Regions from separate parts of the Actinopolymorpha sp. B11F2 genome, predicted to be linked through region 1. Evidence: riboswitches for the same ligand, from Rfam matches in the RefSeq annotation. Region 1 holds a riboswitch; the other holds the start of a gene.

Region 1 (5,620 bases):
CCTTCGCTGGAGGCATCGCCACCACACCTGCGGTACAGCTCTCAGCCAGGGTCGTGCAGGGAATCGGAGGTGCCATGGTATTTCCGGCAACTCTAGCCGTGATCAACACGACCTATCGCGAGGGACGGGCACGCAATCGTGCCCTCAGCATCTGGGGTGCATCAGGTGCGGCCGGACTGGTGATAGGCGTTCTCCTGGGCGGTATCCTCACTCGCAGCCTCGGGTGGTCCTCGGTCTTCTTCATCAACGTTCCATTGGCAGTTGGCGCGCTTGCGGCGGCTTTTGTCGTCGTGCCCAAGGATTCACCGGTCGATCGCACGCGTAGCTTCGACTTGGCCGGTGCACTGACCGTGACAGTCTCGGTGACGCTGGTCGTATGGTCCCTGATACAAGGTCCTGTGCTTGGCTGGACGTCGGTGATGGTCGTCGGGCCGGCACTCCTGGGCGTGGTGCTGGCCTGGACATTCACAAGGATCGAGTTGCGGTCCCGCGATCCTCTGGTGTCGCGCGTATTGCTGCAGAATCGATTCGTACGCCTCGCAGTCGTTGTTGCGTTCATGTTCACAGCGACATTTGGGTCGCTGCTGTACTTCCTGTCGATCTACCTCCAGAACGTCCTCGGATACAACGCCTTGCAGACCGGCCTCGGCTTTGTTGTCCCCACGGTTGTCGTCGCCGCCGCGTCCGCACTCGCGGGGCTGATCTCGACGCGGATAGGTCTGAAGAATGTCGTTGTCTGCGCACTCGGCGTCGGGCTGCTTGGCGCAACCGTGCTCGGTCTTGCCATGACGGCCAACGCGTCCTACGCGGACCTCGCCCTCGGACTGATTCTGGTCAGCATCGGCGATGGCGCGATGTTCACCGCGATGTTCATCATCGCGGCGATCGGAGTCGAGCCGAGCCGGCAGGGCGTTGCCTCGGCGATCGTCTCCACCGGCTCCGGGCTGGGCGCGGTTGTTGGCCTCGCCTTCTTGGTACTCCTGGCCAACAACGGGCACGCAGGGCTCAGCGGAGAGGCCCTTCGCGTGGCGACGGCCAGCGGGAGCAGATCCGCCGCTTTGGCGATAGCCGGCGGGATCGCTGCGACTCTGGTCTACGCGATCGCGCGGTATCCACGATCACAGAAGGATTCGCGCGAAGCAGCTGCTCTCTCCGGCAGACACCTTGCGTGCGGACCAAGCGCGGGTATGACCTGTGATACAGCCGAGACATGTCAGCAACGGCCCGACTCCATGGGTCTGTCTTCGTAGCACGCCACCAGGTCGGCCACCGTGATGTGGTCCGGCGCGATCGACGACTGCGGCAGCAAGCCTAGCTGCGTGACCTCCTTCGAGCCGACGGCGACTGGGGCCCGCAGCAGATGGCCTTGAGTTCCAGGGCGCCGGGCAGCCCTACGCGATCTCGAGCACTGCCTTGCCTGGTAGCTTGCGGCCGATCAGTAGCTCGACCGCCTCGCCCGCGCGGCTCCAGTCGCCGCGCCAGCCAATCTGCGGGTCAAGCTTCCCGGCGGCGAGCCAGCGCAGGAGGGGCGCCAGGTGCCGCCCCATGTCGCCGAGCGTGTTGTCGAACGCCTCGATCTTCCGGTACAACCCCACAGTGCCGTACGGGGCAAAGACCGCCGGCTCACCCGAGGTGCCGCCGATCGACTGGATCGAGCCGCCCTCGCCCAGGAGCCCGAACGCCTGCACCAGCTGCGGCCCGCCCACGTTGTCGATCACGCCGAACAACGGTTCGTCGATCGCATCGAGGCCGACGACCACCTCCGCCGCGCCGAGCTCGGCCAGGCCCTCGCCGCGTTCGGGACTGCCCACGCTAGCGATCACGTGGGCGCCCGCAAGCGCCGCGATCTGCACGGCGAACCGCCCGACTCCCCCCGACGCACCGGTCACCAGGACGCGCTCGCCCGCGACGAAGCCGAGCCGTCGTAGGGCCCGCAGCGCCGTACCGCCCGCCACCGGCAAGGTCACCGCAGCACCGAGCTCCACATCGTCGGGAACGACCGCGACATCGGCGCTGTCCAGCGCCCGTCGCTCCGCCCAGCCGCCCGACCCAGCGAAGCCGACCACCCGCGTGCCGACGGCCGGCCCGGAGCCGTCACCAGCGCCACGACGTACGACGCCGGCCGTGTCCCAGCCCAGCACGGTGCCCTCCTCGGCAGCGCCGCGCGCATAAGCCAGCTCACCACAGTTGAGCGACGCCGTCTTCACGTCGATCAGAACCTGAGCCGGGCCCGGCTCCGGTTCCGGTGCCTCGCCGAGGCGGATGTGTCCGGGTACGGAATGGTCGACGACAAGAGAACGCATGGCTGACCTTTCTCACAAGCGGTTCGGATGTAGATGCGACAGGGATCGGGGCGCGGTTCGTGACAGCGCGGCTTCAGGGCCAGCGTTCGAACGGCTCGGTGACGGGCTGGCCGCTGAGGACCCGGGGCAGCAGACTCGGCAGGCGGCCGGGATAGAACCGTTCCGAGCTGTTGACGATCTCCTCGATCGGCCACCACCGCGATCCGATGCAGTCGTTCCGCTCGTCGTCGGTCCGATTGCGTCCGCTGACCTGGGGCTGGCGTTCTGGAAGGCGAACCATTACTACTCGTTCGTGCTGCAGGCGTCGGTGACCGCGGTAGCGGTAGGTGGCTGTTCGCTGCCAGGCCGGCTCACTCAGGTGGGTTGCGTCGGTGGTGAGGCCGGTCTCGTCGTGCAGCTCGCGACCGGCGGCATCGGCCCAACCCCCGCCCGCTTCGATGCCTCCGCCGGGAAGTTCCCAGACGGTGCCGACAATCGGGTCGGTGGATTCAGTTGTCTTCAGCAGCAGGACCTTGTCGTCCGCGTCGAGGACGGAGTATCCGGACGACATCTCGTTCCAGGATTGGCAGATCGTCCGGACGCTCGGCAGGTCGGTCGTCGTGATTATCTGCCGAACGCTAAGCTCAGCGGCCGTTCCGTGGAAGACATAGGCTCATTGAATGAGTCACGCTGCGAGCCCGCGATCCATGCTGGAGAAGGTACTGTCGATCCTGGAAACCGTCGGATCCGACGGGCCGGTGGTTACCCGCACCCGCATCATCGAGCGCACCAGGCTGCCGAAGGCGACCGCGAACCGCATCGTCGCCGATCTGGTCACCACACGCCTGCTGCAGCCGATCGATGATGGAGTCGCTCTCGGCCTTCGACTCTTCGAACTCGGGTCACGCGCCGAACATCGAGGCCTCGGCCTCCGGGACGCAGCCCTCCCCTACATGCAGGACCTGTACGAGATCACCCATGCAACCGTGCAGCTCGCCATTCTCGACGGCACCGACGTTGTCTACCTGCAGAAGATCTCCGGACGTCGCAGCGTCCGGCTCGACACCCGGGTCGGTGGTCGGCAGCCCTTGACCTGCACAGGATCGGGCAAGCTGCTGCTCGCCTTCGCAGTGCCAGACCTGCTGGAGAAGGTGATGTGCGAGCACGGTTTGGTCAGCCGCACACGGAACTCGCTGACGGGCGAGGCCGCGTTGCGGCGCGAACTCGCCACCATCCGCAAGCAGCTTTTCGCCGTCGACAACGAGGAGTTCGCCATCGGCACCCGTTCGGTCGCCGCCGGCATCACGCACCGCCAACAGGTCGTCGCAGCACTCAGCTTGTCGGGCAGCACGGACCACATTTCCACACCGACCATCGCACCCGCCGTCCGCGCGGCCGCCTCCGCGATCAGCCGCAAACTCGCCACCACAGCCATAGATCACGCGGTCACCCGGTAGGTCAGGTTAGGCCCCCAACGCCGTCGTGAAGAGTTGTGTCATTCGCACAATGGTGACGCGCGTGGCCTGCTAAGGTCATACCTCCACGCGGGTGCTCGCTGGCAGCGGGCTGAGAGGGAGCTGACGCCGCTCCGACCGTTGAACCTGATCCGGGTAATTCCGGCGAAGGAAGTGAGGAGCGCCCGTGCTGCCCCGTTTCCACTGCATCACCAACTCTGCGACCCTCAATGGTCAGCCGATCGAAGCTGTCGTTGATGCCGGTGTCGATGCGATTCAGGTTCGCGCGAAGAATCTCACTGACCGCGAGCTGCTGGACCTGACCGCCGAGGTTGTCGCCCGGGTTGCCGACCGGGCGAAGGTGATCGTCAACGACCGGCTTGACGTTGCGCTTGCCGCGGGAGCCGACGGTGTGCACGTCGGTCTCGACGACCTGCCGGTCTGGCACGCCCGCCGCCTCGCACCCGCCGGATTCCTCGTGGGCGGCACCTGCCGCCACGCCGAACATGCGCGCCAGGTGAAGGCCGAGGGCGCGGACTACGTCGGTGTCGGCCCCATCTACCTCACCACGAGCAAGCAGGGGCTTCCCGACCCGATCGGGCTGCACACCCTTGCCGACGTGGCGAAGGTCCTGCCCGCAATCGCGATCTCCGGCATCACTCTCGACCGGGTACCCGAGGTGATGCGGGCCGGTGCGTACGGCGTCGCCGTCATCGCCGCGCTCGCGCAGGCCGATGACCCCGGAGCCGCAGCCGCCGAGATCGCTGCGGCCATTCGTACCCATCGATGGCGTACCGGAGACGAGGAGGCCACGACCGCCCTCGCTCGATGAAGGTCGCGGTCATCGGCGGGGGGATCATCGGCCTCGCCTGCGCCGCCGAGCTGATGCGGGCCGGTCACGACGTGCGCCTCTTCGACCCCGCGCCGGCATCCGGTGCGACGCACGCCGCGGCCGGGATGCTGTCCCCTGCCGGGGAGGCGTGGCACGGTGACGAGGACCTCCTACGCCTGGGCGTGGAGAGCGCGCGGCTGTGGCCGGAGTACGCCGCCTGGCTGGAGGCCACGTCGGGACACGATGTCGACTATCGCCGCCACGGCACACTCCTGGTCGGCCAGGACCACGATGACCTACAGGTGGTACGCCGGACACTCGACGTGCTTGCCAAGCATGGCATCGCGTTCGAGGAGCTGAGCCGGCGCGAGCTGCGGCAGTGCGAGCCGACGCTGTCGGCCCGGGCCGGTGGCGGAGCCTCGCTTCCCGACGACCACAGCGTGAACCCGCGCAAGGTCGCCGCGGCACTGCTCGCGCTGCTGGACCGTCGCATCCAACGCTGCCGAGCCACGCCGTCGACCGCCTCCGCCTCGGTGGACGGTGTCCTGACCGACGACGGCCGCACCATTTCGGCCGACGCCGTGCTCGTCGCCACTGGCTACGCCCTGCCCGACCAGGTGCCACAGCGGCGATACGTGAGACCCGTCCGCGGCGAGATTCTCCGCGCCCACCTGTCGTCCGGCGAGGGCCTGACCCGCACCGTGCGGGCCATCGTGCACGGCGAACCGGTGTACGTTGTCCCCCGGGCCGGCGGTGAGGTGGTCATCGGCGCCACCAGCGAGGAACACGGCGGCGAGCCGGTTCCAACCATCGGCGGGATCGGCCGGCTGCTCGACGCGGCTCGCACGCTCGTCCCCAGCCTGGACCGCGCGGAAATCCTCGATGTCGTCGCGCGGAATCGTCCCGGCACCCCGGACAACGGTCCACTGCTCGGCCCGGGCGGCATCGACGGCCTCTACCTCGCGGCGGGCCACTACCGCAGCGGCATACTCCTCGCTCCCATCACCGCCCGCATCCTGCGTGAGCACATCGAGTCCCGCGGTGGATCGTGC
Region 2 (5,620 bases), on a different contig from region 1:
TGGACGCCGGCGTCCACGTCGCCGACGACGCGGTGCACGGTTCAGACGCGGTGGCCACGTCCCTGGTGCTCGCGAAGGCGCTGGCGAAGATCGGCGAGGAGGGTCCTGTCGACCTCGTTCTGTGCGGCATGGCCTCGACCGACGGCGGCATGTCGGTCGTTCCCGCGATGCTCGCCGAGCGCCTCGACCTGCCGCAGGTGACTTTCGCCGCGAGCGTCGAGGTGGGGGAGGGCGGCGTACGGATCCGCCGGGACGGCGAGACCGCCACCGAGATCGTCGAGGCGTCCCTGCCGGCGGTCGTCTCCGTCACCGACCAGGCCAACGAACCCCGTTACCCGTCGTTCAAGGGGATCATGGCGGCGAAGAAGAAGCCGGTGCAGACCTGGAGTCTCTCCGACGTCGGCGTCGACCCCGGGGAGGTCGGGTTGGGCGCGGCGAGGACGGCGGTCGCGTCGTACACACAACGCCCACCACGTCAGCAGGGCACGGTCGTCACCGACGACGGCGACGGCGGTCGGGCACTCGTCGGCTTCCTGGCCGAGCAGAAGTTCGTCTGAAGCACACGCGCGGAAAGAGATTCGTCTGAAGCACGCGCGCGGAAAGAGATAGGGGAAGGCTTCCGGCATGGCAGAGATCCTCGTCCTCGTCGACCACAGTGACGGCGCCGTCCGCAAGACGACCACCGAACTGCTGACGATCGCCCGCCGCCTCGGCGATCCCGCCGCGGTGTTCATCGGCAGCGGGTACGAACGCGCAAAGGACACCCTGGCGAGCTTCGGCGCCCAGAAGGTCTACCTCGCAGAAGACCCCGAGCTGACCGACTACCTCGTGGCACCCAAGGCGGAGGCCCTCGCCCTGGTGGCGGAGCGCGCGACGCCCGCCGCGATCCTGCTGACCTCCAGCGCCGAGGGCAAGGAGATCGCGGGACGGCTCGCGATCAAGCTCGACGCCGGCGTACTCACCGACGCGGTCGACGTGGTAGCCGGCGAGAACGGCGGCGGGCCGGTCACCACCCAGTCGGTGTTCGCCGGCAACTACACCGTCGAGGCGAAGGTCACCCGCGGCACGCCGATCATCACGGTCAAGCCCAACGCCGCCACCCCGGAGCAGGCTCCTGCGCAACCGGTGGAGGAGAAGCTGGACGTCGCCGTGTCGGACCAGGCGAAGACGGCCCGGGTCGTCGAACGCACGGCACGCACCCAGACCGGCCGCCCCGACCTCACCGAGGCGGCCATCGTCGTGTCCGGCGGCCGTGGCGTCGGGTCGGCGGAGAACTTCGCCGTCGTCGAGGCACTCGCCGACGCGCTCGGTGCCGCTGTCGGGGCGTCGCGGGCCGCGGTCGACTCCGGTTGGTACCCACACGCCTACCAGGTGGGGCAGACCGGCAAGACAGTGTCGCCGCAGCTGTACGTCGCGGCCGGCATCTCCGGCGCCATCCAGCACCGGGCGGGCATGCAGACCTCGCGGACGATCGTGGCCGTCAACAAGGACGCCGAGGCGCCGATCTTCGAGATGGCCGACTTCGGTGTCGTCGGTGACCTGCACACGGTCCTGCCCCAGGCGACGCAGGAGATCACCGAACGCAAGGGCAGCTGACCGGCACACCTGGGTCGCATACCCGCCGCCGAGCGGGTACGGTCGAAGGCAGTGACGCGGGGTGCCCGTAGATCGTTCGGGCTGAGAACACACCCGTGGAACCTGATCCAGATCATGCTGGCGAAGGGACGTCGCGATGCCCGCAGCCGATGCTGCTGTGAAAGCTGACGACATGGCCGACGCGCTCGAGCGGTTGCGCGTCCGGACTCCACTTGTGCACTGTCTCACCAACGTTGTCGTGGCCGGATTCACCGCCAACGCCCTGCTCGCCGCAGGGGCGGCACCGGCGATGGCTGACGCGGTGGAGGACGCCGACGTGCTCGCCCGAGCGGCCGGCGGAGTCCTCGTCAACATCGGGACCGTCACGGCGGCATCCGCCGACGGTATGCGGGCCGCCGTGGTCGCGGTGGGTGACGCCGGCGGTCGCTGGGTACTCGACCCGGTGGCCGCGGGTGCGTTGCCCTGGCGGGCGGCCCTGGCCGCGGAGTTGACGGAGCTGTATCCCCCTGCGGTCGTACGTGGAAATGCCTCGGAGGTCCTCGCACTCACCGGAGAGCTCGGCGGTCGGGGGGTCGACGCGAGTGCCGGACCGGACGACGCGGCCGCGGCGGCCACCGCGATCGCCGGCAGGTTCGGCGCGACGGTCGCCGTGAGTGGGGCTGTCGACCTGATCACCGACGGCGAGCGGACCGTCCGTGTCGAGAACGGCCATCCCCTGATGACGAAGGTCACTGGCGTCGGCTGTGTGCTCGGCGCGCTGGCGGCAGGGTTTCTCGCAGTCGTCGACGATCCTCTTCTCGCCACCGTGACGGCTACCGTGTTCCTGACGCTGGCGGCCGAGGACGCGGTGGCGCGGGCAGACAAGCCTGGTTCGTTCGCGGTGGGTTTGATCGACGAGTTGGCCACCGTCGACGGCGACCGTATCCGTACCGGCGCAAGGCTGCGTTGACAGGTGATCCCGTTGCGCCACCTGGACCTCTCGCTCTATCTCGTCACCGACACGAGGTTGTGTGGCGGTACGCAAGGTGTGGTTGACACCGTGCTGGCCGCGGTGACTGGTGGCGTGACGGCTGTCCAGCTGCGCGACACCCACGCGAACGCCCGCGCGCTCGTGGCCCTAGCCCGTCGCCTGCGCGAAACCCTCTCTGAGACGGGCGTCCCGCTGATCGTCAACGATCGCGCGGACGTTGCGGCAGCGGCGGGTGCTGACGGAGTCCATGTCGGGCAGGAGGACCTTCCGGTCGAGGTCGCGCGGGCGCTCCTTGGTCCAGACGCCTTTGTGGGCTTGTCGATCCAGCGGCCGGATCAGCTCGCCGCGGTGCGTGAGCTGGCGGCGGGCGCCGTCGACTACCTCGGTGCCGGACCGGTCCTTCCGCAACGTACCAAGGGCGACGCCGCTGCTCCGATGGGCCTCGACACGCTGGCAGAGGTCGTCCGCGGAGCATCCTTGCCGGTCGTCGCGATCGGCGGGATCGACACCGACAACGCTGCCGCTGTCCGGGCGACCGGGGTGGACGGCATCGCTGTCGTCAGCGCGATCTGCGGGAGGCCGGACCCGGCCGCGGCGGCCCGAGCCCTGCGAAACTGCCTTGCCGTGAAGGAGGTTCGATGACACCGGCGTTGCGGACAACGCCCGACCCGGAGCAGCCAGGGACTACGCCACCCCCGGTCGCGTTGACGATCGCGACGAGCGATCCTTCCGGTGGTGCCGGGATCCAGGCCGACCTCAAGACGTTCTCGGCACTCGGTGCCTACGGCACGGCCGTGCTGGTCGCCCTCACCGCACAGAACACCCGGGGCGTGACCGGTATCCAGGTGATCCCTACCGCGTTCATCGCCGAGCAGCTCGACACGCTGTTCGCCGACGTCTCCGTCGACGCGGTGAAGATCGGCATGCTGGCGAACGCCGCGGTGATCCGTACCGTCGCGGACGCTCTCGTCCGGCTTCGACCGCCGTGCATCGTTCTCGACCCGGTGATGGTGGCGGCAAGCGGCGACCGGTTGCTGGAACCCGACGCTGTCGCCGATCTGCGCGACCGGTTGCTGCCGCTGGTCGACCTCGTGACCCCCAACATCCCCGAGGCGGCCACGCTGCTGGCCCGCCCGCCTGCACAGAGCGTGGACGAAGCGGAAGAGCAGGCACGGGACCTGCGGCGCATGGGCGCGCGGAGGGTGCTGCTCAAGGGTGGCCACCGGCTGGATTCCGACGAGTCCACCGACGTGTACGTCGACGCCGAACGCACCCGCCTGTTCAACGCCCCACGGATCAGGACCAGGCACACGCACGGCACCGGCTGCACGCTGTCGTCGGCGATCGCGGCGCTGCGACCCCAGCGTCCGGGCTGGCCGGAGGCGATCGGAGCCGCCAAGGCCTACCTCACGGAGGCGATCGCCGCGGCCGACACGCTCGCTGTGGGTACCGGTAACGGACCCGTGCACCACTTCTACCACTGGTGGGGGAACCGTGACGCCGCCTCCTGATACCGCTCCCGACCCGGCGCACAGTACGACGGGCAGTACGACGTTCAGTGCCGCGGCGTGGACCGCGAGCGCCGTGACCCGCGAGGCGATCGACGCGCTGCCGTTCGTTCGCGGGCTGGGGGACGGCTCGCTGGACCGCGACCGGTTCGTCTACTACCTCGCTCAGGACGCGCACTACCTCGAGGACTACGCACGGGCGCTGGCCACGGCGGCGGTCATGGCGGAGACGGTCGACGACCTGGCGTTCTTCGCCGGCTCGGCCAGGGACTCGATCCTTGTCGAGCGTGACCTGCACCGCCGCCACGTCGGCGACATCGCCCGGCACCCGGCGAGCCCGACCTGTCTGGCGTACACGTCGTACCTGCTGGGCGTCGCGCACACCCAGGGTTACCCGGAGCTGGTGGCCGCGCTGCTGCCGTGCTTCTGGATCTACTCCGACGTCGGTACGCGGCTGCTGGAGCGGGCTGGGGCGTTGCAGGGGCATCCGTACGCCGACTGGATCGGGATGTACGCGGACGAGTCGTTCACAGCCGCGACCTCGACGGCACGGGCGATCGCCGACCGGGTGGCGGCCGGCGCCGGCGAGCCGACCCTGCGCCGGATGCACGCGGCCTTCGCCCGGGCGACGACCTTCGAGTGGATGTTCTGGGACGCCGCCTGGCGCCGGGAGACCTGGCCCTCCTAGCACCGCGAGCCGCGGGCGCCGGGGAATGATCACGTTTACGTGATCATTCCCCAACGACACGCGGCAAGTTCGACGTGCTTCGTTGGTACCTGCCGTGCATCGTCGGGAGCTCAGAGAGGCTCTAGTCGCGAACGTCGTGCTCGCCGCCCACGTACCGGAGACGGTTATTACTCTGGAGGGCGATGGATGCCACGCCTTCCCCTGTCTACCTCGACCACGCCGCGACGACGCCGATGCTGCCCGAGGCCGTCGCGGCGATGGCTGCCCAGCTCCCGCGGCTGGGCAACGCGTCGTCCCTGCACGCGTCCGGCCGCGCGGCCCGGCGGGTCGTCGAGGAGTCGCGCGAGACGGTCGCCCGGGCCCTGGGCGCCCGGCCGTCGGAGATCGTCTTCACCGGTGGCGGCACCGAGGCCGACAACCTCGCCGTCAAAGGCCTCTACTGGTCCCGTCAGGCCGCCGACCCGCGTCGGCGCCGGATCCTCGCGAGTGCGGTGGAGCACCATGCGGTCCTCGATGCGGTCCAGTGGTTGGCCGGCCACGCTGGCGCCGAGGTCGAGTGGCTGCCGGTCGACGACGTGGGCCGGGTGGACCTCGACGCCGCCGTCGCGAGCGTGGAGCGGGATCCCGCCTCCGTCGCGTTCATGACGGTGATGTGGGTCAACAACGAGGTCGGTACGGTCCAGCCGGTGTCCGAGCTCGCCGCACTCGCCCGCCGGCACGAGATCCCCTTCCACACCGACGCGGTCCAGGCCGTCGGCCAGCTGCCTGTCGACTTCACCTCCGCCGGACTCGACGCCATGACGGTGACCGGGCACAAGGTAGGCGGTCCGATCGGTGTCGGCGCGCTCGTCGTACGCC

Evidence for each region. A riboswitch is a leader RNA that binds a small molecule or an ion and turns the genes downstream of it on or off. The one in region 1 is predicted to bind thiamine pyrophosphate.
Region 2: it holds a riboswitch for thiamine pyrophosphate, as region 1 does, so the genes downstream of both, thiM (hydroxyethylthiazole kinase) here and thiE (thiamine phosphate synthase) in region 1, are expected to answer to the same signal.

What each region holds. Positions count from the first base shown of each region.
Region 1 is NZ_JBEFTX010000006.1:330,235-335,854, forward strand. It holds gene ABN034_RS14360 (MFS transporter) at 1-1,250, shown strand, start outside; gene ABN034_RS14365 (zinc-binding dehydrogenase) at 1,392-2,303, opposite strand; gene ABN034_RS14370 (NUDIX domain-containing protein) at 2,377-2,853, opposite strand; gene ABN034_RS14375 (IclR family transcriptional regulator) at 2,963-3,739, shown strand; TPP riboswitch at 3,817-3,927, shown strand; gene thiE (thiamine phosphate synthase) at 3,924-4,568, shown strand; gene thiO (glycine oxidase ThiO) at 4,565-5,620, shown strand, end outside.
Region 2 is NZ_JBEFTX010000004.1:215,558-221,177, reverse strand. It holds gene ABN034_RS09900 (electron transfer flavoprotein subunit beta/FixA family protein) at 1-557, shown strand, start outside; gene ABN034_RS09895 (electron transfer flavoprotein subunit alpha/FixB family protein) at 625-1,596, shown strand; TPP riboswitch at 1,644-1,742, shown strand; gene thiM (hydroxyethylthiazole kinase) at 1,733-2,545, shown strand; gene thiE (thiamine phosphate synthase) at 2,558-3,208, shown strand; gene thiD (bifunctional hydroxymethylpyrimidine kinase/phosphomethylpyrimidine kinase) at 3,205-4,077, shown strand; gene ABN034_RS09875 (TenA family protein) at 4,061-4,762, shown strand; gene ABN034_RS09870 (cysteine desulfurase family protein) at 4,945-5,620, shown strand, end outside.